One region of the Arthrobacter sp. MDT2-3 genome, then DNA from elsewhere that is predicted to be linked to it. Evidence: riboswitches for the same ligand, from Rfam matches in the RefSeq annotation. Region 1 holds a riboswitch; each other region holds the start of a gene.
The links. Region 1 has a riboswitch for thiamine pyrophosphate ahead of thiO (glycine oxidase ThiO). Riboswitches for the same ligand answer to the same signal wherever they lie in the genome.

Region 1 (7,609 bases):
AGAGAGCGTCCTCTGAAAAGGCGCGTCAAGTGAGAGAGCGTCCGTTCAAAAGGGTGCGGAAGTGATGGCGCGTTGGGGTGGGCGAGCCCGGGCTTAGTAGACGGGCTTGTTGGGTTCCACCTCGCGGACCCAGGCGAGGATGCCGCCGTCGAGATGGCTGACCCGCTGATAGCCGGCCTTCTGTGCCGCCGCCAGGACGTTCGCCGAGCGGGTCCCGGCCTTGCACAGGAACACAATGTCCTTGTCCTGCGGCAGCTCCTGCCACGCTTCCCCGGCAAGGATCCGTCCCTGCGGGATGAGTACGGCGCCGTCGATCCTTACAATGTCGTATTCGCCGGGCTCCCGGACGTCCACGAGCTCAAAGTCCTTCAGGCCGGCTTTCCGGGACGCGAGCATGGTGGCCAGCTGGGTAGCTGTGACGGTGTGTTCAGTGTCCGCCTGCGCCGCCGGCGTAATGCCGCAGAACGCCTCATAGTCCGTCAGCTCCGTGATCGGCTCGGCAGCCGGGTCCTTGGAGACGCGGATCTCGCGCCAGCTGCCGCCCAGGGCGTCGAACAGGGCCACCCTGCCCAGCAGCGAGCGTCCGACGCCGGTAATCAGCTTCACTGCCTCAGTCACCATCAGCGACCCCACCGCAGCGCAAAGCATGCCGAACACCCCGCCCTCACCGCAGGAAGGGACAGACCCTGCCGGCGGCGCCTCAGGATAGAGGTCACGGTAGGTGGGTCCGTGCTTTTCCCAGAAGACGCTCACCTGCCCGTCGAAGCGGAAGATGGAGCCCCAGACGTAGGGCTTGCCCAGGATGGCGGCGGCGTCGTTGACCAGGTAGCGGGTGGCGAAGTTGTCGGCGCCGTCCAGGATCAGGTCGTAGTCCGCGAACAGCTCCAGGGCATTGGAGGCGTCCAACCGGACGTTATGCAGCCGGACGTCCACCAGCGGGTTGAGGGCAGCAATGGCGTCCCGCGCCGACTCGATCTTCGGCCGGCCAACGTCAGCCACGCCGTGGATGACCTGGCGCTGCAAATTGCTGAGGTCAACCGCGTCGTCGTCGATGATCCCCAGCGTCCCCACCCCCGCGGCCGCAAGGTACAGCAGCGCCGGGGACCCGAGCCCGCCGGCGCCGATCACCAGTACTTTGGCATTCTTGAGCCTCCGCTGCCCCAGTGCGCCGATCTCGGGAATGATGAGGTGCCGCGAGTAGCGCTCCACCTCGTCAGGAGTGAGCTCACCGGCCGGTTCAACCAGCGGAGGCAGTGAAATAGTCGAAACATTTGCGGAGAATGTCGAAGCCATACTTCAATGTATGCCCCGGGATACCGCCCGGTCATATTACCCCGACGTAGAGTGGGGGTAACTGCAAGGGAAAGAAGGACAACTGTGGTCCATGAAGCACGGGCTGACCGCCCGTCCGCAGCCGAACCGCAAACCGCCTCCCGCCCCGCCGGGCAACGGTCCGCCCGGCTTCCCCGGGATGAGAGACGCGCACAACTTCTTTCCGCAGCACAGGAAGTCTTCGTTGCCAACGGCTATCACGGCGCCGCCATGGACGAAATCGCAGAGACAGCCCACGTCAGCAAACCGGTCCTGTACCAGCACTTCCCCTCAAAGCGGGAGCTGTACCTGGCCCTGCTCGAAAGCCACCTGGCCTCCTTGACGGACCTGATGCTGGGGGCGCTGAACTCCACCACTGACAACGACGAACGCGTGCAGGCCGTGATGCGGGCCTATTTCCGGTTCATCGCCAACGATGACCAGGCCCACCGGCTCGTTTTCGAATCCGACCTCATCAACGATCCGGATGTCAGCTCACGGCTGGAGACCTTTAACCGGACATTTGCCGACGCCATTGCACACGTCATCGCCGAGGACACCAAGCTTCCCCACCTGGAGGCAGAGCTCCTGGGCCGCGGGCTCGCCGGGATGGCTCAGGTCAGCGCCCGCTACTGGCTCGAAACCGACGGGAACCTGGACCTCGATGTGGCCAGCGACCTCATCTACCGTTTAGCTTGGCGCGGAATCTCTCGCTTCCCCAAAGAGTCCTAGACTACAAATAAGACATAACCCGAGTAACGTGAACCGGCTGGGAGGCCCCCTGTGGAAATTAAGATCGGCGTTCAAAATGTTGGCCGCGAAATTGTGCTGGAATCGGTCGAGGATCCGGACTCCGTAGCCAAGGTTGTAGAGGAAGCCATCACCAGCGGCAGCGAACTGCGCCTAAAGGATGACAAGGGACGCCTGATCATTGTTCCCGGCAAGGCACTGGCCTATGTAGAAATCGGTGCCGAGGAACAGCGCCGCGTAGGTTTCGGCCAGTTCTAGCCCCGTTCCCCGCTGAGGGGCGAGCATTCCAAGGAGAGCCATGCTTTCGCTGACCATTGTGGTGCTGGTGACAGCAGCCGCAGGTTTCATCGTCTGGGCCAACGACAAGCGGCACACAAAATACGGTGTTGTCCTGCCGGCCGGCGTTGCCGTGGGTGTGGGAGCTGTCGCCTGGATCATCCTGATGGCTGCAGGCTTCGGCTACCTGCCGGGCATGACCTGGCTGCCGTGGGTCCTGCCCATGGTTTTGGGCGCAGCAGCGGCAGTTGCCGTGGTCCTGTACCTTGGCCGTACGCGGGCCAGGCATGATCTGGAACGGCTTACTGCGGCGCTGAAGCTTTAGCCGGAAAGACCCCCGCCGCGCACACCAAACACGCCTGTGACCACCGCCCTCCGGGGTGGTGGTCACAGTTGTTTAAGCGGCTGCTGGGTGCCTGGCCGGTTCGGCTACCGCATGGACCGCGGCGGCGGCTTCACTCACTGCCTCCGCCGCGCCCACGTCGCGGGCGGTGACTTCTCCCCCGGCGTCATGCGAGGTGTAAAGGAGGAACACCCGGTTGTAGCGCCAGTCCAGGTCCGGGTGGTGGTTCTGTTCTTCGGCAAGGCGCCCGACGGCGGCAATCAGCTCAAGTGCGGCAGCCGCCGTCGGCACCTTGTACACCGTCACCAGCGCACCTTGGCTGTACCGCCAGTCCGTCAGGACGGCCAGTGCGTCCTCGAGCCGCTCGGGAGAAAGAATGTCCTTGCCGGCCATGGCTGCTCCTCACCTTATGGCTGGCGGAGCGGCACCGGGAGCGGGCTACAGGAACTCTGCCCGGCCCTCCATGGCCGACGACGCCAGTGCATGTTCGCGGCGCGGGATCCTGCCCGCCGCTTTCGCCAGCCTACCGGCGATCACCGCATGTTTGAAGGCCTCCCCCATCAGGGCAGGATTCTGCGCCCGGGTTACGGCCGTAGCCAGCAGCACGGCGTCGCACCCCAGCTCCATGGCAAGGGCCGCGTCCGAGGCGGTACCGATGCCGGCATCCAGGACCACCGGAACCGAGGCGCGGGAAACGATCAGCTCGATGTTGTGCGGGTTCAGGATGCCCAGTCCGGTGCCGATCGGCGCCCCGAGCGGCATGACTGCGGTGGCCCCAAGGTTTTCAAGCCGGAGCGCGAGGACGGGATCGTCGTTGGTGTAGGCAAAAACCTTGAAGCCCCTGTTGACCAGTTGTTCAGTGGCGTCCACCAGTTCGACGGCGTCCGGCAGCAGGGTCTGTTCGTCAGCTATGACTTCCAGCTTCACCCAGTCGGTTTCCAGTGCCTCACGGGCCAGTTCCGCCGTCAGCACGGCATCCCGGGCGGTGAAGCAACCTGCCGTGTTGGGCAGCACGCGGATGCCGTGGTCCACGAGCAGCTGGAAGAGCGAGCCCGTCTCGGCCGTGGAATACCGCCGCATTGCCACCGTGGTCAGACCGGTGCCGGAGGCCAGGAGGGCAGCCCCCAGGCCGTCCAGGCTTGGCGCGCCGCCGGTGCCCATGATGAGCCGGGATGTCAGGGTTACGCCGTCAATGACCAGCGGATCATCGTGGCCCGCCACGCTTGGAGTAGTGATGGTTTCGGTCATGGTCTCAGCCTCCCTGCACAGCCGTGACGAGTTCGACCTCGTCGCCTTCCGCGAGCGCGGTGGTAAACCACTGGCTGCGCGGTACAACCTCGGAATTGTGGGCCACCGCCACACCAAGCTTTTGGCCGTCCGTTGCCTGCCCGTTGGCGGCTAGGGGGCGGCCGGTGACCTGGCTGACGAGCACGGTGATGGAGGCGCCCTCAGGCACAGGGTGCCGGGTTCCGTTCAAGGTGATGTTCATGCTGTTTCCTTCGTGGGCGATGTGTGGCGGAAGTGGTTGGAGGCTGAGCCCGTGGTTAAGCGGGCGCCTGCCCTCGTGGAAAAGCGGCCAGGGCTGAAGGCTGCCCAACGGGGGTCCTCGAGGCCGTCCAGAAGGTCCCGGCAGACGGCGGCTGCGGCGGGCGTCAGCAGGACTCCGTGCCGGAAGAACCCGGTAGCGATGATGAGGCCGGCAACGTACCCGTGCTCCCGGTCCGCCGCTGATTTGGGGGCGGGAACCCGCCCCAGCAGCGGCGCGTTGTCGGGCGTTCCGGGACGGGCGCGTGCAGTGCATTCCAGCAGTTCGAGTTCGGCGACGGCGGGAACCAGTACCTGCGCGTCGCGGAGGAGCTGGTACACGGCCCCGGCGGAAACGGCGTCCATGGCGGACAGCGCGTCTTCACGCTGGGTTGCCCCGATCACCACCGTGCCGTCCCTGCGGGGAACGATATAGACGGGAACGCCGTGCACCAGCCCGCGGACCGTGGACGTCACCAGGGGCTGCAGGTGCCGGGGCACTGCCAGGCGGAGGATGTCCCCGTGGACGGGCCGCACTGGCAGGTTCAGCCCTGGGGGTAGCCCTTCAAGAGCTGCCGCGTGCAGCCCGTTCGCCACCACCGTTTCGGCGGCCAGCACCGTTCCCCCGTCCGCCAGGCGCACGCCGGCAACAGCTCCCCCGTGCCACAGCAGCCCGGTTGCCTTGGCCGCTACCGCAAACCCGCCGACGACGCCGGCTGCTGCAGTACCGCGGGCCGCAACTTTGTCCCTGTTCCCGCCGCCGTCGTCCATGCCATGAGCCAAGGCGGCCCGCAGGCACGCCACCAACAGCCGCGGATCCACCTGGTGGTCGGCCGGAGTGTCCAGCGCGCAGGCGATCCCCGGGCTGAGCAGGGGTTCCCGTTGTCGCGCGTCCCGGACAGTTACCGGCTCAACGGAAAGGCCGCTGGCCTGCTGGACGGTGCGCAGGTCCATCAGGGCGCGGCGGTCGGCGGCGTCGGCACCCACGGCGAGGGTCGGCGTCGTAATGTATCCCGGATCTGTTCCTGACGCAGCGGTGAGGCCGCCGGCAAAAGCCGGCCAGCGGGACGAGGCATCCAGCATGAATTCCAGGAGATCCTCCTCCTGGTAGTGCAGCTCGCTCACCGGGGCAAGCATCCCGGCGGCGGCCCAGCTGGCCCCCGAACCCGGTGCGTCATCGATCACCACCACGGAACGGCCGGAACGCTTCGCCTCCCACGCAATGCCGTGGCCGATCACTCCACCGCCGATCACCGCCACATCAGCGTGGATGGTGTTGGCCGCATCCACGGCCAGGGGCTCTGGTGATGCGCGCATGTGTCTCCTTCCCTACGCCGGTATTAGCCGGATCAGGTCAAGCGGTCGGCTCTGACGCCCTCTCAGCCCGGCGCTTTGTGACAGCTGCCGCGGGCTCCCGCAGTACGAGGCCAGTGTAGAGGAACTAGGCTTTCCCCCATGAATGTGTCCCACACCCCTGCCGCCGGCACCGACGTACTCAGCAGCGCCAAGATCAGCAACGGCGTCAACGCCGCCCGCCTCTACCTCTGCACCGACGCCCGCCGGGACCGCGGCGACTTCGGCCAGTTCGTGGACGCAGCGTACGCCGGCGGGGTGGACATCATCCAGCTGCGCGACAAGGCCATCGAAGCAGGAGAGGAGCTGGAACTCCTGGCGGTGCTCAAGGAAGCGGCAGAGCGGCACGGCCGGCTCTGGGCTGTCAACGACCGCGCCGACATTGCGGTGCTGTCCGGGGCACCCGTCTTCCACATCGGCCAAAAGGACCTGCCCCTGGACGCTGCACGCACCCTGCTCAACGGCAACGCCGCCATCGGCCTGTCCAGCCACACCCCCGCCCAGGTGGACGCGGCGCTCGGTGCGGCCGCCCGCCCCGCCGGGCTGGACTACTTCTGCGTCGGACCGGTGTGGGCAACGCCCACCAAACCGGGGCGGGCAGCGGCGGGACTGGAGCTGGTGAAGTATGCCGCCGACGCTGCCCGGCCGGCGGAGCAGGAGGGACAGTCCGACGACGGTGTTCCCTGGTTCGCGATCGGCGGCATTGACCACGGCAACGTGGAGCAGGTGGTGGACGCAGGCGCACGCAGGATTGTGGTGGTGCGGGCCATTACGGAAGCGGACGATCCCGCAGCCGCCGCCGCTGCACTGCTCGCCGCCCTGGATGCCCCAAACTCCTGACAACGCCGCTCCGGGCCGGATGCCTGCACTATGCCGCCGATTCCGGCTAGGCTGATTTTCGTGTCACACCATCGGCTGGCCCCCAACGTCCACGAGCACAACAACGCGCTTGAGGAAGCGCTGAGTGCCCTGAGGACCGAGCTGGAGCTGCCGGGCGCCTACCCCGACGAGGCGGTGGCTGACGCGAAAGCGGCAGTCGAATCCCTGCAGCTCCCTGCCTACGACCTCACCGGCGTCGAATTCATCACCATCGATCCGGCGTCGTCCACCGACCTGGACCAGGCGCTGTTTATTGAAGCCGACGGCGACGGCTACCACGTGCTGTACGCCATCGCCGATGTGCCCGCATTTGTTGCCCCCGGCGGGCCCCTGGACGCGGAAACACGCCGCCGGGGCCAGACGTTCTATGCCCCGGACGGTCGAATCCCGCTGCATCCAGAAGTCATCAGCGAAGAGGCCGGGAGCCTCCTTCCCGGGCAGGACTGCTCTGCGTTTGTCTGGGACTTCCGCCTGGACAGCGCCGCCGAGGTGACGTCCGTGGCCGTAAAGCGGGCCCGGATGCGCAGCCGCGCGAAGCTCAGCTATAAAGGAGTGCAGGCGGAGCTCGACGCCGGTACGGCCTCGCCGGTGCTGCAGCTCCTTAAGGAAGTTGGGCTCAAACGCGTGGACCTGGAACGGGCGCGCGGCGGTGCCAGCCTGAACATGCCGGAACAGGAGATCGTCCAGCTTCCCGACGGCGGCTATCGGATTGCCGCCGCTCCCCAGCTTCCGGTGGAGGACTGGAACGCGCAGATATCCCTCATGACCGGAATGGCGGCGGCGGGCCTGATGCTGGCGGGAAAAGTGGGCATCCTGCGCACCATGCCGTCCCCGGACGAGCGCTCCCTGAATCATTTCCGGCTGCAGACAGAGGCCCTTGGCAAGCCCTGGGACGGTGAGGTCAGCTACGGCGAATACCTGCGCAGCCTCGATTCCACCGATCCCCGCCAGCTTGCCATTCTGCATTCGGCCGGCATGCTGTTCCGTGGCGCCGCCTATACGGCTTTTGACGGTGCCGTCCCCGAGGACGCAGTCCAGTCCGCCATTGGTGCCGCCTATGCCCACACCACCGCTCCCCTGCGCCGCCTCGTGGACCGCTTTGTCCTGGTGATCTGCGAGGCGTTGAGTAACGGCGGCAATGTACCGGCCTGGGCACGGGAGGCACTTCAGTCG
Region 2 (7,609 bases), on a different contig from region 1:
CATCGTCGGCGTCAACAACGGGTTGGCCAATAACACCAACCCTTGCCTGCGGGAACAGCTCGAGTGGGCTGCGGGCTCAACCGGCAATTCGACCCAGCCTGAGGTGTCCCTTTACGTGAACACCGCCAACCCGGGAAGCAGCGGCTCATGGTGGCCCTCCAGCAACGAGTACCCGATAGGATCGGCCGTCCATAACCCCTATGGCTCCTGCAAGGAAAAGGACTACGGCACGGCGTGCGCCTACATGTACGGCTACGCCAAGGCCTGGGACGATGCCTACATCCGCGGAATCAGCAACCCCTCCGACTACGTCTGGTGGCTGGATGTGGAAAGCGAAAATTCCTGGTCCACCACTGACAAGGATGCCAACCGCGCAGTCTTGGAGGGCATGACGGACTTCTTCCACAGCATCGACGTCAAGGGTGTTGGGATCTACTCAACCGGCCTTCAATGGAGCCGGATTGTGGGAACCGTCAGCAGCTCAAGCAACCTGCACTCCCTGCCGAGCTGGCTGGCGGGGGCGCGCGACGTAGCCGGAGCCAAAGCCAGTTGCGCAGGCCCGCCGCTGACCGCAGGCGGCGAAGTCACGCTCACCCAGTTCGTGGCGAGAAGCTTCGACTACAACCACTCCTGCGGCTGACGCAGCAGACGTGTGAGAAATCAGCTCCCCAGCCACACCATATTCCAGGTGCCCGCCCACATCGCAGCAGCAAACGCTGCAGCTGCCATCACCACCCCGGCAGCCAGAACCCAAAGGTCGAGGGCGCTGTACGTGGATTCCCGCGCCCAGGTCCGCCTTCCGCCGCCGAAGCCGCGTGCCTCCATGGTGACGGCAAGCCGGGAAGCACGCCGGATAGCCTGAACCAGCAGCCCGAAGCTCTGCCCCAGCGTCGCCTTCAGCCGCTGGAGGGCACTGCCGCGGGAGCCGACGCCGCGGGCACGGCGGGCCATGCCAATGGTCTGCCATTCCTCCGCCATCAGCCCCACGAGCCGCATGGCGGCCAAGGTCCCCAGCACGAACCGGTGCGGAAGGCGTGCCTTCTGCGCCAGCGCATCGGCCAGGTCGGTGGGATCGGTGCAGCTCATCAACAGGACCGCCGGCAGCGCAATCGCCAGCCCCCGCAGCATGAACCCGGCCCCCAGCTCCAGGGACCCTTCGCTCATGGTCCAGATGCCGACGTCGATAAGCGTCGCTCCGCTGTCCGGCGCCAGGATGGAGGTACTCCAGCCACCCACGGCTGCGGCAAGGATGAGCGGCCAGCCCCGCTGCCACAGCAAAGTCAGGGTGAGGCCCGCCAAGGGGAACAGCAGGAACTCAAAGACCAGCGCCACCGACGCGGACACCCAGTCAATGGACAGCGCCAACACTGCGGTGATCAGGAAGACGGCGGCGAACTTGCTCAGCGGATTGGCGCGGGTCAGCAGGGCGTGGTTGCCGCGCAGGTTCAGCTCCTGCCTCATGGCGCCACCGCCGCCGCAGCAGCCAACCGCAGTTCCATTCCGCCCAGCGCTGCCGTGAACTCGGCATCATGGGTCACGGACACTACGGCCGTGCCCGCGTCCAGGAGCTCGGACAGGAAGGATGCCAGCTCAGCCCAAGTATTGGCGTCCTGCCCGAAGGTTGGTTCGTCCAGGACCAGGACCTGGGGATGCGCTGCCAGGACCGTGGCTACGGAGAGGCGCCGTTTCTCGCCGCCCGAAAGGGTATACGGGTTGGCGTCAACGAGTCCCGTGAGCCGGAGCCGCTCCAGCAGTTCATCCACCCGCTCCTCCCCGTGGCCCAGGTGCCGCGGGCCGAACAGCAGCTCGTCCAGTACTTTCCCTGTGACGAACTGGTGCTCAGGCTCCTGGAACACCGTACCCACGCGCTCGATCAGCTGCTCGGCCTTCCACTGGTAAGGGTCAATCCCAGCTCCCCGGCTGAGCGCCAGCGTGGCGGAAACATTGCCGTCTAGGGGCTCCAGCAGCCCGGCGAGGGTCAGCGCGAATGTCGACTTTCCCGCGCCGTTGGGCCCGGTGATGGCCAGCGCCTGCCCGGCCCGGACCTGCGCGGAAATGCCCTGCTGCACCGGCACCGGCGGCACCTTCCGGAAGCGCTTGCGGCGCGGACGTTCACGCGACACCGCCAGCTCCTCGGCGGCAAGCAGCAGGTCGCCAGTCCCGGGAGCCGAAGCGGCAGCACGCAGACGCGTCGGCGGGACGTAGCCGGGCACCCAGACTCCGGCCGCGATCAGCATGCTCCGGGCTTCGCTGAGGACCTGATCCGGCGGCCCGTCCAACAGCACGGCGGAATCGGTCGACGAGCCGGGCTGCAGCACCACAATCCGGTCAACCAGGTCCTTCCACACCGCCACGCGGTGCTCCACCACCACCAACGTTGCCCCGGTTTTGTCGAGGCAGCGGCCCACGGCGTCGCGCACCTCCACCACGCCGGCAGGGTCCAGGTTGGCGGTTGGCTCATCGAGGAGGATCAGCCCCGGCCGCATGGCAAGGATGCCCGCCAACGCAAGGCGCTGCTTCTGCCCGCCGGACAGTGCCGACGTCGGATGGTCCAACGGCAGGTGGGAAAGCCCGACGTCGTCCAGCGCCTCGTGCACGCGAGCCCAGATGTCATCGCGGGGCACGGCAAGGTTCTCGGCGCCGAAGGCGACGTCGTCACCTACGCGCGAGAGAACAACCTGGGTCTCCGGGTCCTGCTGCATCAGCCCGGCCCGGCCGCGCTGCTCCCGGGGGGAAGCGCCGTCGATCAGCAGCGACCCGGACTCATCGGAATCGCCGGCGTCAGCGTCGTCGGCATGTGCGTCCCCCAGCACCCCAGCCAGCGCGTGGAGGAGCGTGGACTTGCCTGCGCCGGACGGGCCCAGCAGCAGGACGCGTTCACCCGGTTGGATGTCCAGGTCGAGGGCACGGACAGCGGGTTTGGAGCGGCCGGCATGCCGCCAGCCCCAGCCTCTGGCCGTGACTGCAGCCGGCCGCGCCGCCACCGCAGAGCTGTGGAGGGAAGGAGCAGTCATCAGGAGAAGACGGGCTCCGATGCTGCCTTGCGTGACGCAAAGGAGCTCAGGACGCCGGTCCTCGCCAGGCCGCGGGTGGCGATCCACGACAGGGCTCCTGCGATCACGGCCCCGGAAATGGCGGTGAAGATGATGTAGGCCAGCTTGTCCCCGCCGGAGTAGGCGATGTTCCAGCCCCACGGCGCGAACGAATCGTTCAGGCCGCAGAAAAGTCCGGCAGCGGCGCCGGCGAGCAGGGCTACCGGCAGGTTGAACTTCCGGTACACGAAGATCGCGAAGACGATCTCGGCGCCCAGGCCCTGGACAAACCCGGAGAACAGCACCGAGGCGCCGTACTGCGAGCCCATGAGCAGTTCGCCGGTGGCCGCCACGGTCTCGCAGAACAGTGCGGCGCCCGGCTTGCGGATGATGAGCATGCCCAGCACCGCGGGGATCATCCAGCCGCCGGCCAACAAGCCGGTAAGCGGTGGATAGACGGCGTTCATAGGTGCCGAGACTGCGGCTGCGCCCTGGGACCAGGCCCAGAAAATGACGCCGCCGGCGATGGCGATGAGGGCTGCCACCACGATGTCCACAACGCGCCAGGACTTGCTGGTGGTCTTCTTGATTGCTGTCGTTGCCATGCGATCCTCCTGAGGAACAGGAGGGGAAAGTGGATACAGCAACCGGCGCTGCCGCCGTTGCCGCACACTTCGAGAACTCGACTCCCTTGCGCCGGTACTAACCGGATCAGGTTCGAGGGTCTGCGGCTGTCCGCACTCTCAGCGCCCACCTGCGGTCCCTGGCATGGCCAGTGATGCCCGACGGCGGCGCTCCCCTGTCGTTGAATGTTTCTGTCGGTAAATAATCGCCCTTGTGGGCGGGGTCCAGTTTACACCGGAGGAGGGGTAGATTGTGGGCCATGACTGCCAATTCCCCGCATGTGACCGAGTTCGATCCGGATTCCGATGCCATCCAGCAGGAAGGATCCCTGCAAGCGCTCATCGCCCGGATCGAAGGCGAAATCCACGAGCTACAGTTTCCCGGCTTCTCCCTGGACGATGCACTCAACCTCGGGCTGCTGCTGGTGGAGCTGGGCAAGGAGGGCCAGTTTTCCATCGCGATAGACATCACCAAGGGTGAGCAGGTCCTGTTCCATGTGGCGCTGCCCGGCGCCACCCCGGACAACGAGCACTGGATCCGTGCGAAGCAGCGCACGGCCGCCCGGTATGAGGTGCCTTCCCTGCTGGTGGGGCTGCGCGCCCGGCTCAAGGGCGGACGGATCGAGGACAACGCCTGGTTCGATCAAAGCCGGTATGCGGCCCACGGCGGCTCCTTCCCGGTCTACGTCACAGGGGTGGGCGCAGTCGCAACCGTGACCGTCTCAGGGCTTCCCCAGGTGCAGGACCATGACCTGGTGGTACAGGCCCTGCGCGAGATCCTCGGTTCCATGCGGGCGGACTGACCTCCAGTGGGCGGACGGACTGCAGCATCAAAGCGGACTATGGACGCCGCGAAATGCTGGGAGTACATTCGAGGCCAGCGGCCGGAGTTCCAAACAGGAGGACGCCATGATCGGTCCTGCAGCCGAAAACCAAGTGCGTGCGGCGGTGGACAAGGCAGCCGAGGAAATGATCTATATCGGCCCGGACCACCCTTACTATCCACTGCTGGCGGAACTTGTGTCCGCCGTCGGGAAGGCCTGGCAGCAAGGGTACGAGCACGGACGCCGGGGCGGGCACCGGGCCAACCCCTATGTGTGGAGTACCTCGGAGGGGTGAGTGCCACCACCGGCAGCGGGGTCCGCCGCGTGCTGGCTGTCCGCCAGATGGAAAGCGTACTTAGCTTTTATTAGTAATCATGCTTACTATGTTGTCTCCCGGCTTTTGAGGAGACAGGACAATGACAGTCAGCACCCGGGCCACCGGAGCAAGGACCGGCCTGCAGAAGGCAGCGCTTGCAACGGGCGCCCTCTTCCTCCTGGTGGGTGTCCTGGGATTCATCCCCGGGATCACCAGCAATTATGAAGCCCTGGGCTTGGCCGGGCACGGCTCCGGGGCCTTGCTGTTGGGAGTTTTCCAGGTGTCCATCCTGCACAATATCGTGCACGCGGCCTTCGGGGCGGCGGGACTGTTGCTGGCCCGGACCCACCAGCAGGCAAGGAGCTTCCTCATCTACGGGGGCGTTGTCTACCTGGTCCTTTGGCTGTACGGACTCCTGGTGGGTGATCAAACCCCCGCCAACTTTGTCCCCCTCAACGGCGCCGACAATTGGCTGCACTTGGCCCTAGGCTTGGGCATGATCATCCTGGCCATCCTGCTGTCACCGCGGACCACCCCAAAAACGCCGCCCCGGACCTGACCCGCCGGCCAAACCGAAACCGTCACCGTCGACGCCGCAGCACAGGCAGCACCGGCAGTACCACTGCCACCCATAAGGAGCATCATGAAAATCCCCGAAGCCCGAGGCCCCCTTAGCAGCGCCCTTTTTACTTCCCTGGCCGTTGGCGCCGGCACCGACGACGCCACGACGCGCGTCGAAGAACTGCGCCGGCTGGTCACGGCAGGGCTCGCTGCAGCCACAGACATCATCGGGGACGACGACGTCCAGCTGGCACTTTTCTGCCTTTATGAGCTCCACTACTCCGGCCTTGAAGGCGTCAGCGACGACTGGGAGTGGGAGCCGGGCCTTATCCAGGTTCGCCGCCTGCTCGAAAGGCCGTTCGAGGAAGCGCTACGGGCCGCTGCCCAGGCGGCAGCCGGGGAGCTGGACCTACCGCCGGCAGCAGAGATGACCAGTGACGCAGTGGCCGACGTCCTGTTTGGACTGGCCGGAACCGACACCGGGCCCAGCGTGTCCCGCTACGTGGCGAAAAAGGCGAGCCTGGACCAGCTCAAGGAGTTCCTCATCCACAAGTCCGTCTACCAGCTGAAGGAAGCGGACCCGCACACCTGGGCCATCCCCAGGCTTACAGGTCGGCCGAAGGCGGCGCTGGTGGAAATTCAGGCCGACGAGTACGGCGGAGGACGCCCGGAACGGATGCACAGCGCGCTCTTCGCCCGCACCATGCGGGGACTGGGAATGGACGACCAATACGGCGCCTATGTCAACGCGGTACCCGCCATCTCCCTCGCGGCGGTGAACATGATGTCCCTCTTCGGGCTCAACCGCCGGCTTCGCGGGGCCATCACGGGACACCTGGCACTTTACGAAATGACCTCGTCCCGGCCCAACCGCCTGTACGGCAACGGCTTCCGGCGGCACGGCTTCGATACCGAGGTGACCCACTATTTCGACGAGCACGTTGAAGCCGACGCCGTCCACGAGCAGATAGCGGGCCGCGACCTTGCGGGTGGGCTGGTGGAAGCTGAGCCCGGGTTACTCGGGGATGTCCTGTTGGGTGCAACGGCGGCAATGGCGATCGACGGCAGGATTTCCACGCACCTTTTGGCCTGCTGGGAAAACGGCGAGACCTCGCTGAGGGCGGCAGTGCCGGCGGCGGCATGAACGCTAAGGGCATCGTGTCCGCAGAGTACATCCTGCCGCTGCGTTGGACCGAGGATTCGCAACTGCCGGACCTGGCCGCGTACCTTGGGCGCCTGGTCAAGTGGATACCCGTCACCGTGGTGGACGGCTCCGACCCGGAACTGTTCGAGCGGCATGCGGCAGCCTTCCCGGCTGGCGTTCGCCATCTCCGTCCGATGCAGGGCGGCGGGGACAGCCACAGCAGGGGCGAAGGCAACGGCAAGGTAGCCGGCGTCATGACGGGCGTCCGTGCCGCCAGGGCTGAGCTGCTGGTGATAGCCGACGACGACGTGCGCTACACGCGCGAATCGCTCACCGCCGTCGTCAATCACCTTGCCTCAGCGGACGTAGTGCGGCCGCAAAACTACTTCGAGCCCCTGCCGTGGCATGCGTGGTGGGACACGGCCAGGACACTGATCAACCGGGCCTGGTCCGCAGATTACCCGGGAACCCTGGCCGTGCGGAGGAGTGCACTGCTCGCCACCGGCGGTTACGATCCGGTGCTCTTCGAGAACCTCGAGCTCATCAGGACCGTGAAGGCAGCTGGCGGCCAGGAAAAGATCCTGCCGGACCTGTTTGTTGCCCGCCGGCCGCCCGGGCCGCGGCACTTCCTCAAGCAGCGCACCCGCCAGGCCTACGATGACTTCGCCCAGCCCCGCCGCCTCGCCGCGGAGTTATCCCTGCTTCCGGCGATAGCCGCAGCAGCCTGCCTCCCCCGGGGGCTCCGCGGGCGGGCCTTGCTCGGACTGGCGGCCGCGCCGGTTATCTTCGCCGGCATTGGGCGGCAACGGAACAACGGCGCAGCCGTCTTCCCCCTCCGGGCGGTGTGGTGCGCCCCGCTGTGGGCCCTGGAACGGGCTGTTTGTATCTGGATCGCGCTGGCATTCCGCATCGCCGGCGGCGTTCCCTATGCCGGGACACGGCTAGGGACCGCTGCCCACTCGGAGGCTGAACTGCAGCGCAGGCATTCCGGAAAACTGGCCACTTTGCGCCAACAAGACATCAAGCCGTCAGCCAGCAACCGAGACCAGGAGCAGCCATGAACCAGGAACCCGCCGAAAGCTCGATCGTGGTGTGCCCGGATGGGCCCC
Region 3 (7,609 bases), on a different contig from region 1:
GAGCTCTGGAGCAGCGTCATGCTGTCCAGCATGTCCACGGGTCTGGAGCACGCCCCGGCTGACAGCGGGCTGACCATCCACGCGGCGAACACGTTGTGCGGGACCTTCAGCGCCATGGCGTGGTCAAAGAGCCGCAGTACGGGTTCGTGGAGAACCCCGTCTTTGAGCTGGAAGCCCGGGCAGAAGGTTTCCTCGCCGATAAACACCGTAGACGGTCCGGCGCATCCCTTCGGGCTCGCCGAGAGACCGGAAGTGGGTCTCCATGTCTGCCGCGGTTGGCAGGGTAAATTCTTCGCGGATGCTGTCCCAGACCTGCTCCGGGACAGCCGGCCAGTAGTGGGGCTCAGCCCTCACATTCGACACAGTAGGCATGGCCGTCCTTCTCGCGCGCCTTCTGCGAACGGTGGCGGACCAGGAAGCACGAGTTGCAGGTGAACTCATCCTCAGCCTGCGGAATGACCTGCACAACGAGCTCTTCGGCAATGAACTCGCCGCCCGGGGTCAGGCCGTCGAGGGTGTCAGCCTCGTCGAGCTCCTGAACTACAGACTTGGCATCCGGTGCTTTGGCGGACTTCAGGGCCTCCAGCGAATTTTCCTGGGACTCCTTAACGTCGGTGCGCAGTTCGTCGTAATCGGTTGCCACGGCGGTGCATCTCTTCTCTGTTGGGGTGGGTTACCGGTCCTGCAACGTACAGGACATGGGAAGAATTCCCCAAAAAAAGGTGCTGTTCCTCCCCCTCCCCTATTAATCCGGAAGAGGAAAGGCCTATGCCAAGGCCCGCGAGACGTCGTAGCCAGCCGACTTGCCCGAGACAGGCAAGTTAACGGAAAATCCGTTATCGGCTCTTGATATTGGGTGTGCAAGAGGGCGAGAAATCGCGCGATACGACGGGTGTGAGTTTGTGTATACCCGAGCTGCCAGAACGCCAGGTCCGGCGAAAATCGTAGCTATTCCGAGAGCCAGGATCGTCAACAAGATATGGGACGCGCGTGACTGTCAGTCGGCGTCGTAGGTATTAGCGATGTAGACGTCGCATGGCGCGTTGTGCGCGACGCTGTTGGCAACGCTGCCTAGGACGCGTCCGATGCCCTGCATCCTGCGGTTGCCGACCACGATGATTCGGGCCTCCACGCGGATGGCTTCCTGGATGAGGGCATCTGCGGGCCGGCCCCTGGCTGCGGAGTAGGTCACCTTCACGCTCTCCCCTAGGGACTCCGCCACAGTCCGTGCCACGTGCTCGGCTGCGTCGAAGGCGGTCACGGTCAATTTGTCACTGCCGCTGCCGACCACTTCGGTCCGGTCAGTGTCAAAGGCCGACACCACGTGGAGCGATGCGTTCAAAGCCGCTGCCAGGTCGCGGGCCGACTCGGCTGCCTGCCTTGCTGTTCCGCTCTCGTCAACCCCAACAACAATGATTCCACTCATATCTAGGTTCCTTTACTCGGGTTCGGGCGTGGGTAAGGCCTACCAACGCCACACGCTTCCTCAATGGGCGTAATTGCATCGTGCTTTGCTTCCTCTTCTGCACGAGAGGTCATTATTGGCTCGTGCAGGGGCGGCAGGAAGCGGTACCTGTCAGACCTACACGGACGCCAAGGTTTTAAGAGTTGAGGCGAGAGCGTCTGCCAGTTCCTGCCCCTTGGTTACGAAATGCCGGGAAAAGTAGTTGTGGTGCTCTTCGTGCTCGTGAAAGTGGTGCGGAGTCAGGACGCCAGAAAATACCGGCACGTCCGTTTCCAGTTGTACCCTCATGAGGGCGTCCACAACGCTTTGTGCGACGAATTCGTGGCGATAGATACCGCCGTCAACTACGAGGGCGGAAGTGGCGATGCCCGCGTATTGTCCGGACGCTGCAAGCCGTCGGACGAGTAGCGGAATTTCGAAGGCGCCGGGCACCTGGTAGACATCAACGTTGGTGATGTCGAGTTCCTTGAGTCGGGCTTGGAAGCTGTCGACGGCACGATCAACGATGTCAGCATGCCATCGAGCGCTAACGATCGCTACGCGCGAGGAGGAGGTGGCCGGAGATGACAAGGGTGGTTCCTTTCTTTGGGAAGTCATTTGGAAGATTCTTTCACGGTGATACTCCCAAGATGCCTGACGGGCGTTCGAGTTCCAAGTGCCCACGTAGCGTATCCGCGGTGTAGCTGCTTCGGAAGAGTCCTCGCCGCTGAAGTACGGGAATCACTCTGTCCACGAATTCATCTAGTGAGTCCGGCAGCAGCGGCGGCATCAGGTTGAACCCGTCTGCGGCTCCGGAGCCAAACCAGAGTTCAATATCGTCGGCAATCTGTTCCGGGGTTCCGACCATGGTGCAGTGTCCCCCGCCTGCGGCCAGCCTTCCGAGCAGCTGCCGCACCGTAGGCTTTTCAGCCTCGATGATCCGCAGGACGGTGGTATAGCGGCCCTGTGGCCCGGTGAACTCGGAGGCCGGTGGCAGGGGCGGGACGGGGGCATCCAGTTCCCACTCCCTGCAGTCCTGACCGATAAACGTGCCTAGCTGGGCCAGCGAGTGCGCGGCAGGGAGCAGTACGTCCACCTCCGCCTGCCGGCGCCGGGCTTCGTCCTCGGTTGATCCCACGTACGTAACCAGTCCCGGCATGATGGCTACCGTGTCCGGGTTCCGCCCGGCGGCTGCAATTCGCCTTTTCATGTCGGCGTAGTAGTCCTGAGCGGAGGGCAGGTCATAGGCGACCGCGTAGATCCCCTCGGCATACCGGGCCGCCAGGTCACGGCCCTGCCCTGAGGCGCCGGCCTGGAACAGTACCGGCCGGCCTTGGGGCGGCCGGGGTACGGTCAGCGGGCCCTCCACCCGGAAATGATCACCGACATGATTCAGCGGCTGCAGCCTGTCCGGGTGGACGTACACACCGGTACGGTCCATCACCAGCGCATCATCGGCCCACGAATCCCAGAGCTGCAGCGCGACCTCGATGAATTCGGCCGCCCTGGCATAGCGTTCGGCATGGGCGGGCATGGCCTCCAGCCCATGGTTGCGGGCTTCGGCGTCGAACATGGACGTAACAACATTCCAGCCGACACGACCACCACTGATGTGGTCAAGGGATGCCAGCATCCGCGCGGCGTGGAAGGGCGTGTAGAAGGTGGTCGAGACGGTGCTGACCAGCCCGATCCTGCTGGTGGCCCGTGCCATGGCCGCCAACGCCGTCAGCGGTTCAAGGAACCATCTCGGCCCCGGACCTAGATCGCCGGCTGAGTGTCCGTCGGCGAAGAAGACTGCGTCGAAAAGGCCGCGCTCGGCGCTTTGGGCAAGCCGTTCATAATAGGCGATTTCTCCCAGTTGCTCCACGGCCGATTCGGGTCGGCGCCAGGCGGCTCCGTGGTGGCCACAGCCAAAGAGAAAAGCGTTGAAGTGGAGCTGCCGCCGGGGTGCGGCAGGGTTCGGCATGACCGTCCGTCCCTTAGTTCATGACCAGGCCGCCGTCGACCACCAAATTCTGGCCGGTGACGGAGCGTGCCCAGGGGGAAGCAAAGAAGAGAATGGCGTCAGCAAAGCCCGACGGTGTTGTGACCTGGCGAAGAGGCGTGGCCGCAGCTATGTAGTCGAAAACCTCCTCGGGCGTGGCTGCGCTGGCATCGGTGGTGCGCAGCAGCCCGCCGGAGACCATATTCACCGATACGTTGTGCTGGCCCAGGTCTGCGGCCATCGTCCGGGTCAAGGCCAGCAGCGCTGCCTTCGCCGCGGTGTAGTCGTGGTACGGGACTACCGGGTTCTGAAACAGATTGGTGCCGATGTTGATGACCCGGCCGAAACCGTGTTCAGTCATGCCCGGCAGAGCTTGCTGGATGGTGTTTAGTGCGCCGCGGACACTCCCGGAAAACTGGGCTTCGAATTCCGGCCAGCTGATGCCTCCAGCACTGGAGCGGGCGTCACCATTAAAGGAAAAGTCGGCCAGGGCGTTATTGACCACTGTGGTCACCGGGCCGCCGAAGTGCGCCTGGGACTGGTTGAGCATGGCTGCAACTTGATCGGCGTCTGTCACGTCGGCCCGCAGGGCTACGGCCCGGTTGGGGCCGTACTTGGCTGCCAAGACTTCGCTTTCCTCGGCGCTGTTGCGGTAGTTGATCACTACTCTGGCGCCCTGGTCGGCAAACGCTTGAACGATGCTGTGGCCGAGACCGCGGCCACCACCGGTGACGAGGACGATCTGCTCTGAGATTTGCATGGTTTCTAGGCTTTCTTTCTTGGGGCGAACAATGGTTGGCGCCGGGCAGTAAAAAAGAGAACCGGGACAGTAAGTAGCCCCGGGACGCTAATCCTGCGCAGCAGGGGTGCTGTTTCTGCAGGCGGGGAAGTTGACGCCTGGCTCGGCGGTTGAGGATCCTAAGGAATTCCAGCGTTCGACAAGGTCTTCGGCGCTGCACGTCGCATCGTCCGCGGCGCAAATCGCGGAGACCACAGCTATTCCCGCTGCCCCGGCACGGCGCAGCGGAACTACGTCACCAGGTTCAATACCGCCGATGGCCATACAAGGCAGGGTGGTAGCGGCCGCGATCCGCCCAAACCCGTCGACGCCCAAGGGCGCCGGGTGATCAGCCTTTGTGGACGTCGGGCGGATAACCCCCACCCCCAGGTAATCCACCGTCCCCCCGGGCAAGCGATGCAGGGTATCCAGGTGCTCAGGGGTGTTTGCGGTCAGCCCCACGACGGCCCCGGCACCCACCAGCGCCCGTACCCGTTCGACGGGAAGGTCGCTTTGGCCGACATGGACTCCGTGCACGGCAGCACCTGCCGCCCGGGCGGCCAGAAAGACATCCACCCGGTCATCCACCAAAACGGTGGCCGCATGCCCGACAGCTTCAGCAGTACACAGGACCAGCTCGTATAGGTCGGCGGTGCTGGCACTTTTTTCGCGGATTTGAACGATCCGTACCCCTCCCGCAACAGCCGCCCGGGCAGTCTCCACCACTCCCCTGCGACCGCATAACTGAGTGTCGGTCACAAGGTAAATGCCGTCGATGCGCCCGGCCGCCCTGTCCCCGGCGGTCATGAGAGATTCATCCGGGACGAAAGCATCCCTGTGTCGATACTTGCCAGGGCATCAAGGAACGCGACGGCGAAAGTGCCCGGACCCCGAACACCCTCAGCTGCCATCTCCGCCGCCACCGTGTACACGGCAGTGGCAGCCGCGGTAGCGGCGAGCTTGTCATCATCGACGGCCAAAAAGGCCGCAGTGACCGCACCCAGTGCACACCCGCCCCCGGTGATTTTGGTCAGATGCGGGTGGCCGTTGCTGATTCGTACAGAATCCGTGCCGTCTGTGATGATGTCGGTTGGCCCCGAGACCGCCAGTATCGAACCATATTGGAGGGCTAGGCTTTTGGCTGCTTCCAATGCGGTTTCGGGTCCATCTACGGCATCGACTCCGCGTCCGCCCTGCCCTACGCCCGCCAGGGCCATGATCTCCGAAGCGTTGCCGCGGACCGCCGTTGGGCGGTGATTCAGCAGCTCGGCAGCCAGCGCGGTACGGACCGGCAAAACACCCACGGCCACCGGATCAAGAACCCAGGGTGTCCCGGATTCGCAGGCGGCGCGTACTGCCTCGCGCATACTTGCCCGCTGTTTTTCGTGAGGGGTGCCGACATTTACGAGCACTCCCGACGCAACCCGCGCGAACGGTCCTGCCTCGGCAGGGACGTCAACCATCGCGGGTGCGGCACCGATGGCGAGCAGCACGTTGGCGGTGAAGTTTGTCACCACTGTGTTGGTCAGGCATTGAATCAAGGGCGTGGTTTCCCGGAGCCGTTCGAGCATGGTCCAGGCATGGTCAGGCGTCAGGCGAATAGTCATCCGCGACATCCCTTCGCTAGTACGAACTAGATCAGGTTCAACGGGTGTTCTCTCAGCCCCTACCAGCAGGGCACCCCGTGTCACTAACGCAAAACCCTACTCCCCACCGGGTAGTGGAGAGAACTTCCCTGTCGGGCCCGCTGACTCCCTCTGGCCCTTTGAACGGTGATCCAGGGGCAGGCTCGACCAAAACACTGTCGTCCCAAGGCGCCACGCGCGGAGAAAATTTAGTCGGGGACGACTCCCGTGCTCTCGTAGCGGGAAATTTTCTCGATCCTGCGGGAATGCCGTTCATCTGCGCTGAATGGCTCCTTCAGGAACGCCTCGATCAGTGAAGTGGCCTCGTCGACACTGTGCTGGCGACCGCCGACGGCCACGACGTTGGCGTCGTTGTGCTGCCTGGCCAGTTTCGCCGTGGAGAGATTCCAGGCGAGGGCTGCCCGGATGCCCTTAACCTTGTTGGCCGCTATCTGTTCGCCGTTCCCGGACCCGCCCAGAACGATGCCCAGCGCAGGCCGGCCGGCTTCCTGGTCGGCGACCACGGCATGGACGGCATTGATGCAAAAGGACGGGTAGTCGTCCAAGGGGTCGTACTCCTTAGGCCCATGATCGACTACCTCATAACCTTGGGCCTCCAAATGGCGAACAAGGTGCGCGCTCAACTCCATCCCTGCGTGGTCGGTGGCTATGTGTACGCGCGGATACGAAGAGTTTGAGGACATAACGGTTTTCCAATCAGTTGTTGGCGGGTTCTGTCAGGTACGCGCTTGAGGGGTTATTTTTCCCACAGTACAAGCGCGGGGGGTTGACTTTGCAAGTGTGGCATCCGTAACATATTCACATACAGTCACTACTGAATGGATATGCACAATGCTTACTGCAGATGCTTCACAGGCCGCGGCGTGGCGGTCTCTTCGAGAAGATCTACTGGCGGGTGACGCCTCTTTCCGCGCCGAGAAACTGCACGAGCGGGCGCAGGCAACGCGGCGCTCCATCCTGAAAATGATTGCGGACGCCGGTCAGGGTCACATCGGCGGGGACTTCTCGGTCACAGACATCCTGACGGTCCTATTTGACGCGGTGCTGGATATCGATCCGGAAGATCCCCGCAAAGAAGACCGCGATCATTTCATTCTCAGCAAGGGCCACTGCGCGGCTGCACTGTACTCGACCCTGGCCCACGGTGGATTCTTCCCTGCATCCGAACTGGACACGTTCATGGCGCCCCTGTCCGCGCTGAACGGTCACCCGAACAGGGTGAAGGTTCCTGGAGTTGAAACCAACACTGGGCCTCTGGGTCACGGCCTCCCTGTGGCCGTAGGTACCGCACTAGGCGCCAAGCTCTTGAAGAACGACTCGCGTGTTTTCGTCGTCACCGGTGACGGTGAAATGCAGGAAGGCAGCAACTGGGAGGCGTTGATGTCAGCGTCGCATCAGAAGCTGGACAACCTGACCGTGATCGTTGACCGCAACCGGCTTCAGCAGGGCGCACGGACTGAGGACACCAACGGGCTTGATCCGCTCGATGCCCGCCTCGCTGCTTTCGGGCTTGAGGTCAGGGTTATCGACGGCCACGACTACAACGCCCTCATTGAGGCGATGGCTCCTTCCACCACCGGTTCTCCGGTTGGTGTCATCGCCAACACGATCAAGGGCAAGGGCGTGTCCTTCATTGAGGACCGCGTCGAATGGCACCACAAGGTGCCATCCGCAGAACAGACCACCCAGGCATTCCAGGAGCTCTCATGACCACGACCACTGTGCTCAAAGAAGCACCCACTTTCGACAACCGGCAG
Region 4 (7,609 bases), on a different contig from region 1:
GCACCGCGGCCGAAGGCGCTTCCGAGGAAGAGCTGACGCACGACATCAACCGGCTGCGCGCGCAGTGGGAGGGCATCGAGAGCCAGTCGAAGTCCACGAAGATCCTTGCCCCTGAATTGCTCTACGGCGAACCGGACCTCACCATCAAGGTGGTCCGCGACGTCTTCAACGAGGACTTCTCCAAGCTGATCGTCTCGGGCGAGGAAGCCTGGGACACCATCGAGGCCTACGTTACGTACGTAGCGCCGGACCTGGTGGGCCGCCTTGAGAAGTGGACCAAGGACCAGGACATCTTCGCTGCCTGGCGCATCGACGAGCAGATCCACAAGGCGCTCGAACGCAAGGTCTTCCTGCCCTCCGGCGGTTCGCTGGTGATTGACCGCACCGAGGCCATGACCGTAGTGGACGTCAACACCGGCAAGTTCACGGGCAGCGGCGGCAACCTCGAAGAGACGGTGACCAAAAACAACCTTGAGGCTGCGGAAGAAGTCGTCCGCCAGCTCCGCCTCCGCGATATCGGCGGCATTATCGTCATCGACTTCATCGACATGGTCCTGGAATCCAACCGCGACCTCGTGCTCCGCCGCATGGTGGAATGCCTGGGACGCGACCGGACCAAGCACCAGGTTGCGGAAGTTACGTCACTTGGCCTCGTGCAGATGACGCGCAAGCGGATGGGTACCGGGCTCCTCGAAGTCTTCGGCGAGCAGTGCGAAGCGTGCGCGGGCCGCGGCGTGGTAACCCACGACGACCCCGTGGAGCACCGGCGGGCCAACATTGTGGCCGCCGAGCACCACATCCAGCGGACGGACAGCAGGCCGGAGGCCCGCAGCGAAGGCCACCGCAACGACGCCCAGCGCGTCGACAACAACCAGCCCGGCGCGCGCCCGGACCGCAAACGCCGGCGGGGCCGCGGTGGCCAGCAGCCGGAGGTTGCCCCGGCAGCAGCAGCCGTGCACGTCCACACGGTGCACCCTGACCCCTCGGACGCTGAACGGCATGCCAAGGCGGAGGCCACAAGGCTGGCCCTTGCCAACATCGCCGCCGCCGCGCATGCAGCCCACCTGCACGACGACGAAGTGGCGGCAGCCAAGCAGGCGGCCGCCGACCAGCCCGCCGCTGCCTCCGCAGCGGAGGCTGCGAAGCGCGACGACGAAGCGCGTCAGGCTGCCGTGCTGACCTTCGGCGGCGAGAAGGTGGTGCTGCCGTTCGTTGAGCACGCTGAAGAGCCGCAGCAGAAGCCTGCCCTGACCCTGGACCGGCTTGCGGAGGCCTTCGCCCACCTTGGCCAGCCGGCACCTGCCGAAGACCAGCCCGAGCAGGCAGAACCGGAGCAGAAACCGGTGGAGCCCGTGCAATCGACAGCGCCGGTACAGGCGCCCGCTGCTGCAGCACCGGCGAAGGACTACAGCGACCACACGCTGGAGCAGTCCCGGCAGCGCCGGCCGCGGCGCAACCGCAGTGCCAGCCGTGCCCAAGGAGCTGCAAACGAAACCACTGTGCAGCATCACGAAAACGTGGCGGCAGCCGGCACAGGGCATACCCACGAGGCAAAGGCCCCCGAACCGGCCGGTGCCGGCGGCTCCAGTGACGGCAATGCCGGCACCAGGAAGCCGGCCGAGGCGCCCATCATCCTGGGCGTCGGAGTTCCGGCCTCGGAGCTCTAAGCGTTACCGGTAAGTAGATGCCCGGCCAGCCACAACAGTGGCCGGCCGGGCATTTTCGTGTGTAGCGCCAGCCATGCGGCGACAGGTCGGCATTTCAGTGCACGGCGCCCGGTCGCAATGTGTCACCTTCGGCCTGGGCCAGGCAAAAAAGCTAGGCTGGGGAACCGACACGGGGTGCCGCGCAGAGAGCCGGCTGAGATTCACACCCGTTGAACCTGTCCGGCTAGCACCGGCGAAGGGATGTCTCTTGTCTACGACTCTTGTAATGCCCACTGCCTCCTCGGCAATATTCACTGCTGCACCAACACGCCCAGGCAGGCCCGTACCCCGGGTCCTTTCCATAGCAGGTTCCGACCCTTCCGGCGGCGCCGGTATACAAGCCGACCTGAAGAGCATCGCCGCGCTCGGCGGTTACGGGATGGCTGCCATCACTGCCCTGACCGCCCAGAACACCCGCGGAGTCCGATCCGTCCATGTGCCGCCCGCAAAGTTCCTGAGCCAGCAGCTGGAGGCGGTCAGTGACGACATCGGCATCGACGCCGTGAAAATTGGAATGCTGGGCAGTGCCGAGGTGATCGAGGCAGTGGTGGCATGGATCCGGAAGGTGCGCCCCGCCGTCGTGGTCCTGGACCCGGTGATGGTGGCCACCAGCGGCGACCGGCTCCTGCAGGAATCTGCCGAAGCGGCACTGCGCGGGCTCCTTCCGCTGGCGCACCTCATCACCCCAAACCTGGCAGAGCTCGCCATGCTCGTTGGGGGCCAACTGCAGGACACCTGGACCGGGGCCCTGGAACAAGGCCGCGCCCTCGCTGCTGCCACCGGCGCCACTGTGCTGGTCAAGGGCGGCCACCTGATCGGTGACGAGTGCCCCGACGCGTTGGTCAACACCTCAGGCCTTCTGTCCGACGAAGTGGTGGTGGTGCCGGGGGAGCGGGTGGCAACGCGGAACAGCCATGGCACTGGCTGTTCACTGTCCTCTGCCATGGCAACGGCGCAGGCACGGCTGGGGGACTGGGAGGTTTCCCTCCGTGAAGTCAAACCCTGGCTGGCCGGCGCGCTGGAGGCATCCGGAACACTGGAGGTGGGAACAGGCAACGGGCCGGTGCACCACTTCCACCACCAGCAGCCGCTGCTTTCCGAAGGGAGCTTCGCCGCCATACTCTGGCGTGAGGCGCAGCAGGACCTGGACGACATCCATGCCCTGGACTTCATCCGCAACCTGGCCTCGGGCAGCCTGGGCGAGAAGGAGTTCGCGTACTACCTCGCCCAGGATGCCATCTACCTCAACGGCTATTCGCGCGTGCTGGCCAGGGCCAGTGCACTGGCACCCACCGAGGCGGAGCAGCTCTTCTGGGCGGCCTCTGCCCGGCAGTGCCTGGAAGTCGAGTCGGAGCTGCACCGCTCCTGGCTGAGCACGCGAACCGTGCAGCCCGGGCTTGGCCCTGTTACGAAGTCCTACGTGGACCACCTGACGGCGGCATCGGCGTCGGGCAGTTATGCGGTCGTGGCGGCGGCCGTTTTGCCCTGCTTCTGGCTCTACGCCGAGGTGGGAGCAGCGCTTTACGCCCGGTTCGTTGCCGCCGGTGAACCGCCGGCGCACCCGTACGCGGACTGGCTGCGCACCTACGCGGACGAAGACTTCGCAGCTGCCACCCGCAGGGCCATTGCGATCGTGGACGAAGCGGCACGCTTGGCCTCGGCCGCGGACCGCGCCGCCATGGTCACGGCGTTTAAGCAGTCCTGCCGCCTGGAAGTGGACTTCTTCGACGCGCCGCGCCTGTACTCCTGACGCACTGCCCGTTGCCTTGCCGGTACTATGGTGGGGCACGGTGCGGACGCCGGAGTTGAGCTGTGGCACCTATCACAGTCCACCCGCCGGAACCAGCCTCATTTGCGGCCGAAGGCAAAATTAGCGTATTCTAGATCTTCGGTGCTTACGCCAACACTTGGGTTATGACCCCACGGCGTTGAGGCACAGCGAGAAACCAGGCTTTTACAGGTCGGTTCCGCACGCAAATTTAGTAATAAACGTCGAGAGAAGTGAGTTCCCAAGTGGTGTACGCGATTGTCCGCGCAGGCGGCCGCCAAGAGAAGGTTTCCGTTGGAGACTTCGTTACCCTGAACCGCGTCGCCGGTGGAGCTGGCAGCACCATTCAGCTGCCCGCACTGCTCCTGGTTGACGGTGACAAGGTCACCTCTGCCGCTGCTGACCTGGCCAAGGTAACTGTTACGGCTGAGATCCTGAACGACCTCCGTGGTCCGAAGATTGTGATCCAGAAGTTCAAGAACAAGACCGGTTACAAGAAGCGCCAGGGTCACCGCCAGGAACTGACCAAGGTCAAGATCACTGGTATCCAGTAACCTTCGTTACTGTTCAGGTTTTTCAGCAGATCCCCAGAATTTAGAGGCAGGCATTTCAAATGGCACATAAAAAGGGCGCGAGCTCCACTCGCAACGGTCGTGATTCCAACGCTCAGTACCTCGGCGTAAAGCGCTTCGGCGGCCAGGTTGTTTCCGCCGGCGAGATCATCGTCCGCCAGCGCGGCACCCACTTCCACCCGGGCGCCGGTGTTGGCCGTGGCGGCGACGACACCCTGTTCGCACTGACCCCGGGAGCTGTCGAGTTCGGCACCCGCCGCGGTCGTCGCGTCGTCAACATCGTTGCTGCTGCAGCTGCAGAGTAACAAATAGTTCTGAAGCGGTGGAGCGGGCCAGTTGGTCCGCTCCACTGTTCTTTTAACCGCATTACAATCGTCTTGGCGCCCCGCGGCGTCCAGGAAACAGCACTGAGGAGATCCACGTGGCCAGCTTTGTAGACCGGGTAGTACTGCACGTATCCGGCGGTAGCGGCGGCCATGGGTGCGTCTCTGTCCACCGCGAGAAGTTCAAGCCGCTGGGCGGTCCCGACGGCGGCAACGGCGGCAACGGCGGCGACGTGATCCTTCGCGTGGACCACCAGACCACCACCCTCCTGGACTACCACCACGCACCCCACCGCCACGCCAGCAACGGCGGCCCGGGCATGGGCGACTGGCGCGGCGGAAAGAACGGCGAGACGCTCATCCTCCCCGTCCCGGACGGCACCGTGGTCAAGTCCAAGGACGGCACCGTCCTCGCGGACCTGATCGGAGAAGGTGCCGAGTACGTAGCCGCAGCAGGCGGCATCGGCGGCCTGGGCAACGCTGCCCTTTCATCGCAGAAACGCCGCGCTCCGGGATTCGCCCTGCTCGGCATCGAAGGCGAAGCCAGCGATATTGTCCTGGAACTCAAGTCGATCGCCGACATCGCCCTGGTGGGCTTCCCGTCTGCCGGCAAGTCCAGCCTCATCGCCGCCATGTCTGCAGCCAGGCCAAAGATCGCCGACTACCCCTTCACCACTCTTGTTCCCAACCTTGGCGTCGTCCAGGCGGGGGACGTCCGCTTCACCATCGCCGACGTCCCGGGCCTCATCGAAGGCGCCAGCGAGGGCAGGGGCCTGGGCCACCACTTCCTGCGGCATGTTGAGCGTTGCGCCGCGCTGGTCCATGTCCTGGACTGTGGCACCCTCGAATCGGACCGCGACCCCCTCTCCGACCTCGCCGTCATCGAGGCCGAACTGGAAAAGTACGCCGTTGACATGAGCTACGCCGGGCAGGACGGCGAAGTTGTTCCGCTGAACCACCGCCCCCGCCTGGTGGCGCTGAACAAGGTGGACCTGCCCGACGGCAAGGACATGGCAGACTTTGTGCGCCCGGAACTTGAATCCCGCGGCTACCAGGTATTTGAAGTGTCCGCCACCAGCCATGAGGGCCTACGCCAGCTAGGTTTCGCCATGGCCGGGATCGTCAAGGCCGCCCGTGATGCTGTGGCCGCTGCGCCGCCCAAGGTCCAGCCGGCCGTGCTGCGTCCGCGTGCGGTCAACGAGTCAGGCTTCAGGATCCGCCGTGAGGAGAAGGGCCTCGAGCCGTTGTTCCGCGTCATTGGCGAAAAGCCGGAGCGCTGGGTCAAGCAGACCGACTTCACCAACGAGGAAGCCATTGGCTACCTGGCTGACCGCCTCGCAAAGCTTGGCGTGGAAACGGAACTGTTCAAGCAGGGCGCCAAGCCCGGCGACACCGTGGTCATTGGCGAGGACGACGGCGTCGTCTTCGACTGGGAGCCCACCATGATGGCAGGCGCGGAGCTCCTCGCGTCCCCGCGTGGTACCGACGTCCGCTTCGCTGACCTGGGCGACCGTCCCACCCGTGGCCAGAAGCGTGAAGAGCAGCAGGAACGCAAAGACGCCAAGGCCGCCGCCCGCGCGGAGTTGGAAGCGGAACGCAAGGCCGGCATCTGGACCGAATCAGTGAGCAGCCGCAGGGTAGCCAAGCCCCTCAAGGAGAGTGGACTGGACGCAGGCGATGAGTTCTAGGGCTGCAGCCGTGGAACCGCTGGCCCGGTCCGTGGACAGGAGCGTACTCGCCAAGGCAGGCCGCGTTGTGGTCAAGGTGGGTTCATCGTCGCTGACAAGCATCAAGGGCGGCATCTCCGAGGAGTCCCTGACGGCCCTGGCGGACGCCCTGGCTGCCAAGCGGAATACGGGAACCGAAATCATCCTTGTGTCCTCCGGCGCCATCGCCGCCGGCCTGGCTCCGCTCGGCCTTGCCAAGCGTCCGCGCGACCTGGCCACCCAGCAGGCGGCCGCCAGTGTGGGCCAAGGCTTACTGATGGCCCGCTACACCCAGGCGTTTGGCGCACATGGCGTCACCGTCAGCCAGGTCCTGCTCACCGCCGAGGACCTGATGCGGCGCAGCCAGCACACCAATGCATTCCGTGCCCTGGACCGGCTGCTCAACCTCGGGGTGGTACCCGTGGTGAACGAGAACGACACCGTAGCCACGCACGAGATCCGGTTCGGCGACAACGACCGCCTCGCAGCCCTCGTGGCGCACCTGGTACGGGCGGACGCCCTGGTGCTGTTGTCCGACGTCGACTCCCTGTACGACGGCCCGCCGTCGCTCGGTGCAAAGAGGATCCCGCTCGTTGAAGGTCCCTCTGACCTGGAAGGCGTCTCCATCGGCAGGACAGGCAAGGCAGGCGTCGGAACCGGCGGGATGCTGACCAAGGTGGAGGCGGCAACCATGGCTGCCGGCTCGGGCATCCACGCCCTGGTCACGTCAACGCCCAACGCCGCAGCTGCGCTGAACGGCGAGGACGTGGGCACCTGGTTCACGGTCAACGGGGCCCGCAAACCCGTCCGCCTGCTGTGGCTGGCGCACGTGGCGTCGGTGCATGGCCGCCTGGTCCTGGACGACGGCGCCGTGAAGGCTGTGCGCCACCACCGCACTTCGCTGCTGCCTGCGGGGATCTCCGCGGTGCATGGAGACTTTGAAGCGGGCGACGCCGTCGAGATCGCCAGTGCCGACGGCACCGTGGTGGCCCGCGGACTGGTGAACTACTCGTCTGCCGAGCTGCCCCAGATGCTGGGCAGGTCCACCAGGGACCTTGGCGAGGCGTTGGGCAGCGGCTATGACCGTGAAGTTGTTCACGTAGATGACCTCGTGCTGGTTTGAGCTTCGGGCTCGCCTAAACTTGGAACATGACTGAGGCCCTGATCCACAAGACCGCTGAAAACTCCGGAGACACTGCTGCGCCCGCAAGCGTTCCTCCCGTCGAGTCACCCACAGCACCGGTCCCGGCTGAGGTTCCGCTGTCCGCCGGTGACGTCGAAGCAGCTGTCCACGCAATCGCTGACCGTTCGCGTCAGGCAGCGCGCCGGATGGCCATGGCGAATCGTGCCTGGAAGGACCGGGCGCTCCGCGCTGTAGGCTCGGCCCTGAAGGAGAGCACAGCGGCCATACTGTCCGCTAACGCAAAGGATGTGGCAGCAGGAAAGGCCAACGGCACCTCCGCCGCCATGCTGGACCGGCTTACACTGACCGAAGCGCGGATCGCAGGGCTCGTGGCTGCCCTGGAGAACCTCG

Region 2: linked by a shared signal. The riboswitch ahead of AC5RUQ_RS14735 (ECF transporter S component) and the one ahead of thiO (glycine oxidase ThiO) in region 1 are both predicted to bind thiamine pyrophosphate.
Region 3: linked by a shared signal. The riboswitch ahead of thiM (hydroxyethylthiazole kinase) and the one ahead of thiO (glycine oxidase ThiO) in region 1 are both predicted to bind thiamine pyrophosphate.
Region 4: linked by a shared signal. The riboswitch ahead of AC5RUQ_RS19445 (bifunctional hydroxymethylpyrimidine kinase/phosphomethylpyrimidine kinase) and the one ahead of thiO (glycine oxidase ThiO) in region 1 are both predicted to bind thiamine pyrophosphate.

The regions. Positions count from the first base shown of each region.
Region 1 covers NZ_JBNHFS010000002.1:354,932-362,540, forward strand. Annotated here, with positions in the region: gene moeB (molybdopterin-synthase adenylyltransferase MoeB) at 94-1,293, opposite strand; gene AC5RUQ_RS07225 (TetR/AcrR family transcriptional regulator) at 1,378-2,043, shown strand; gene AC5RUQ_RS07230 (DUF3107 domain-containing protein) at 2,095-2,319, shown strand; gene AC5RUQ_RS07235 (hypothetical protein) at 2,360-2,662, shown strand; gene AC5RUQ_RS07240 (4a-hydroxytetrahydrobiopterin dehydratase) at 2,735-3,073, opposite strand; gene AC5RUQ_RS07245 (thiazole synthase) at 3,119-3,928, opposite strand; gene thiS (sulfur carrier protein ThiS) at 3,933-4,169, opposite strand; gene thiO (glycine oxidase ThiO) at 4,166-5,521, opposite strand; TPP riboswitch at 5,514-5,632, opposite strand; gene thiE (thiamine phosphate synthase) at 5,660-6,397, shown strand; gene AC5RUQ_RS07265 (RNB domain-containing ribonuclease) at 6,458-7,609, shown strand, end outside.
Region 2 covers NZ_JBNHFS010000004.1:422,974-430,582, forward strand. Annotated here, with positions in the region: gene AC5RUQ_RS14720 (glycoside hydrolase family 25 domain-containing protein) at 1-640, shown strand, start outside; gene AC5RUQ_RS14725 (energy-coupling factor transporter transmembrane component T family protein) at 661-1,461, opposite strand; gene AC5RUQ_RS14730 (ABC transporter ATP-binding protein) at 1,458-3,014, opposite strand; gene AC5RUQ_RS14735 (ECF transporter S component) at 3,014-3,637, opposite strand; TPP riboswitch at 3,703-3,843, opposite strand; gene AC5RUQ_RS14740 (heme-degrading domain-containing protein) at 3,916-4,458, shown strand; gene AC5RUQ_RS14745 (hypothetical protein) at 4,565-4,774, shown strand; gene AC5RUQ_RS14750 (DUF4383 domain-containing protein) at 4,896-5,354, shown strand; gene AC5RUQ_RS14755 (iron-containing redox enzyme family protein) at 5,439-6,500, shown strand; gene AC5RUQ_RS14760 (glycosyltransferase family 2 protein) at 6,497-7,561, shown strand; gene AC5RUQ_RS14765 (CDGSH iron-sulfur domain-containing protein) at 7,558-7,609, shown strand, end outside.
Region 3 covers NZ_JBNHFS010000001.1:477,016-484,624, reverse strand. Annotated here, with positions in the region: gene AC5RUQ_RS02250 (hypothetical protein) at 1-206, opposite strand, end outside; gene AC5RUQ_RS02245 (DUF4193 domain-containing protein) at 344-643, opposite strand; gene AC5RUQ_RS02240 (universal stress protein) at 998-1,426, opposite strand; gene AC5RUQ_RS02235 (6,7-dimethyl-8-ribityllumazine synthase) at 1,583-2,062, opposite strand; gene AC5RUQ_RS02230 (LLM class flavin-dependent oxidoreductase) at 2,076-3,410, opposite strand; gene AC5RUQ_RS02225 (3-oxoacyl-ACP reductase) at 3,424-4,188, opposite strand; gene thiE (thiamine phosphate synthase) at 4,276-5,013, opposite strand; gene thiM (hydroxyethylthiazole kinase) at 5,010-5,813, opposite strand; TPP riboswitch at 5,805-5,901, opposite strand; gene AC5RUQ_RS02210 (ribose-5-phosphate isomerase) at 6,041-6,535, opposite strand; gene AC5RUQ_RS02205 (transketolase) at 6,684-7,562, shown strand; gene AC5RUQ_RS02200 (transketolase family protein) at 7,559-7,609, shown strand, end outside.
Region 4 covers NZ_JBNHFS010000008.1:110,088-117,696, reverse strand. Annotated here, with positions in the region: gene AC5RUQ_RS19450 (Rne/Rng family ribonuclease) at 1-1,667, shown strand, start outside; TPP riboswitch at 1,828-1,925, shown strand; gene AC5RUQ_RS19445 (bifunctional hydroxymethylpyrimidine kinase/phosphomethylpyrimidine kinase) at 1,933-3,456, shown strand; gene rplU (50S ribosomal protein L21) at 3,720-4,028, shown strand; gene rpmA (50S ribosomal protein L27) at 4,088-4,351, shown strand; gene obgE (GTPase ObgE) at 4,468-6,057, shown strand; gene proB (glutamate 5-kinase) at 6,047-7,198, shown strand; gene AC5RUQ_RS19420 (glutamate-5-semialdehyde dehydrogenase) at 7,225-7,609, shown strand, end outside.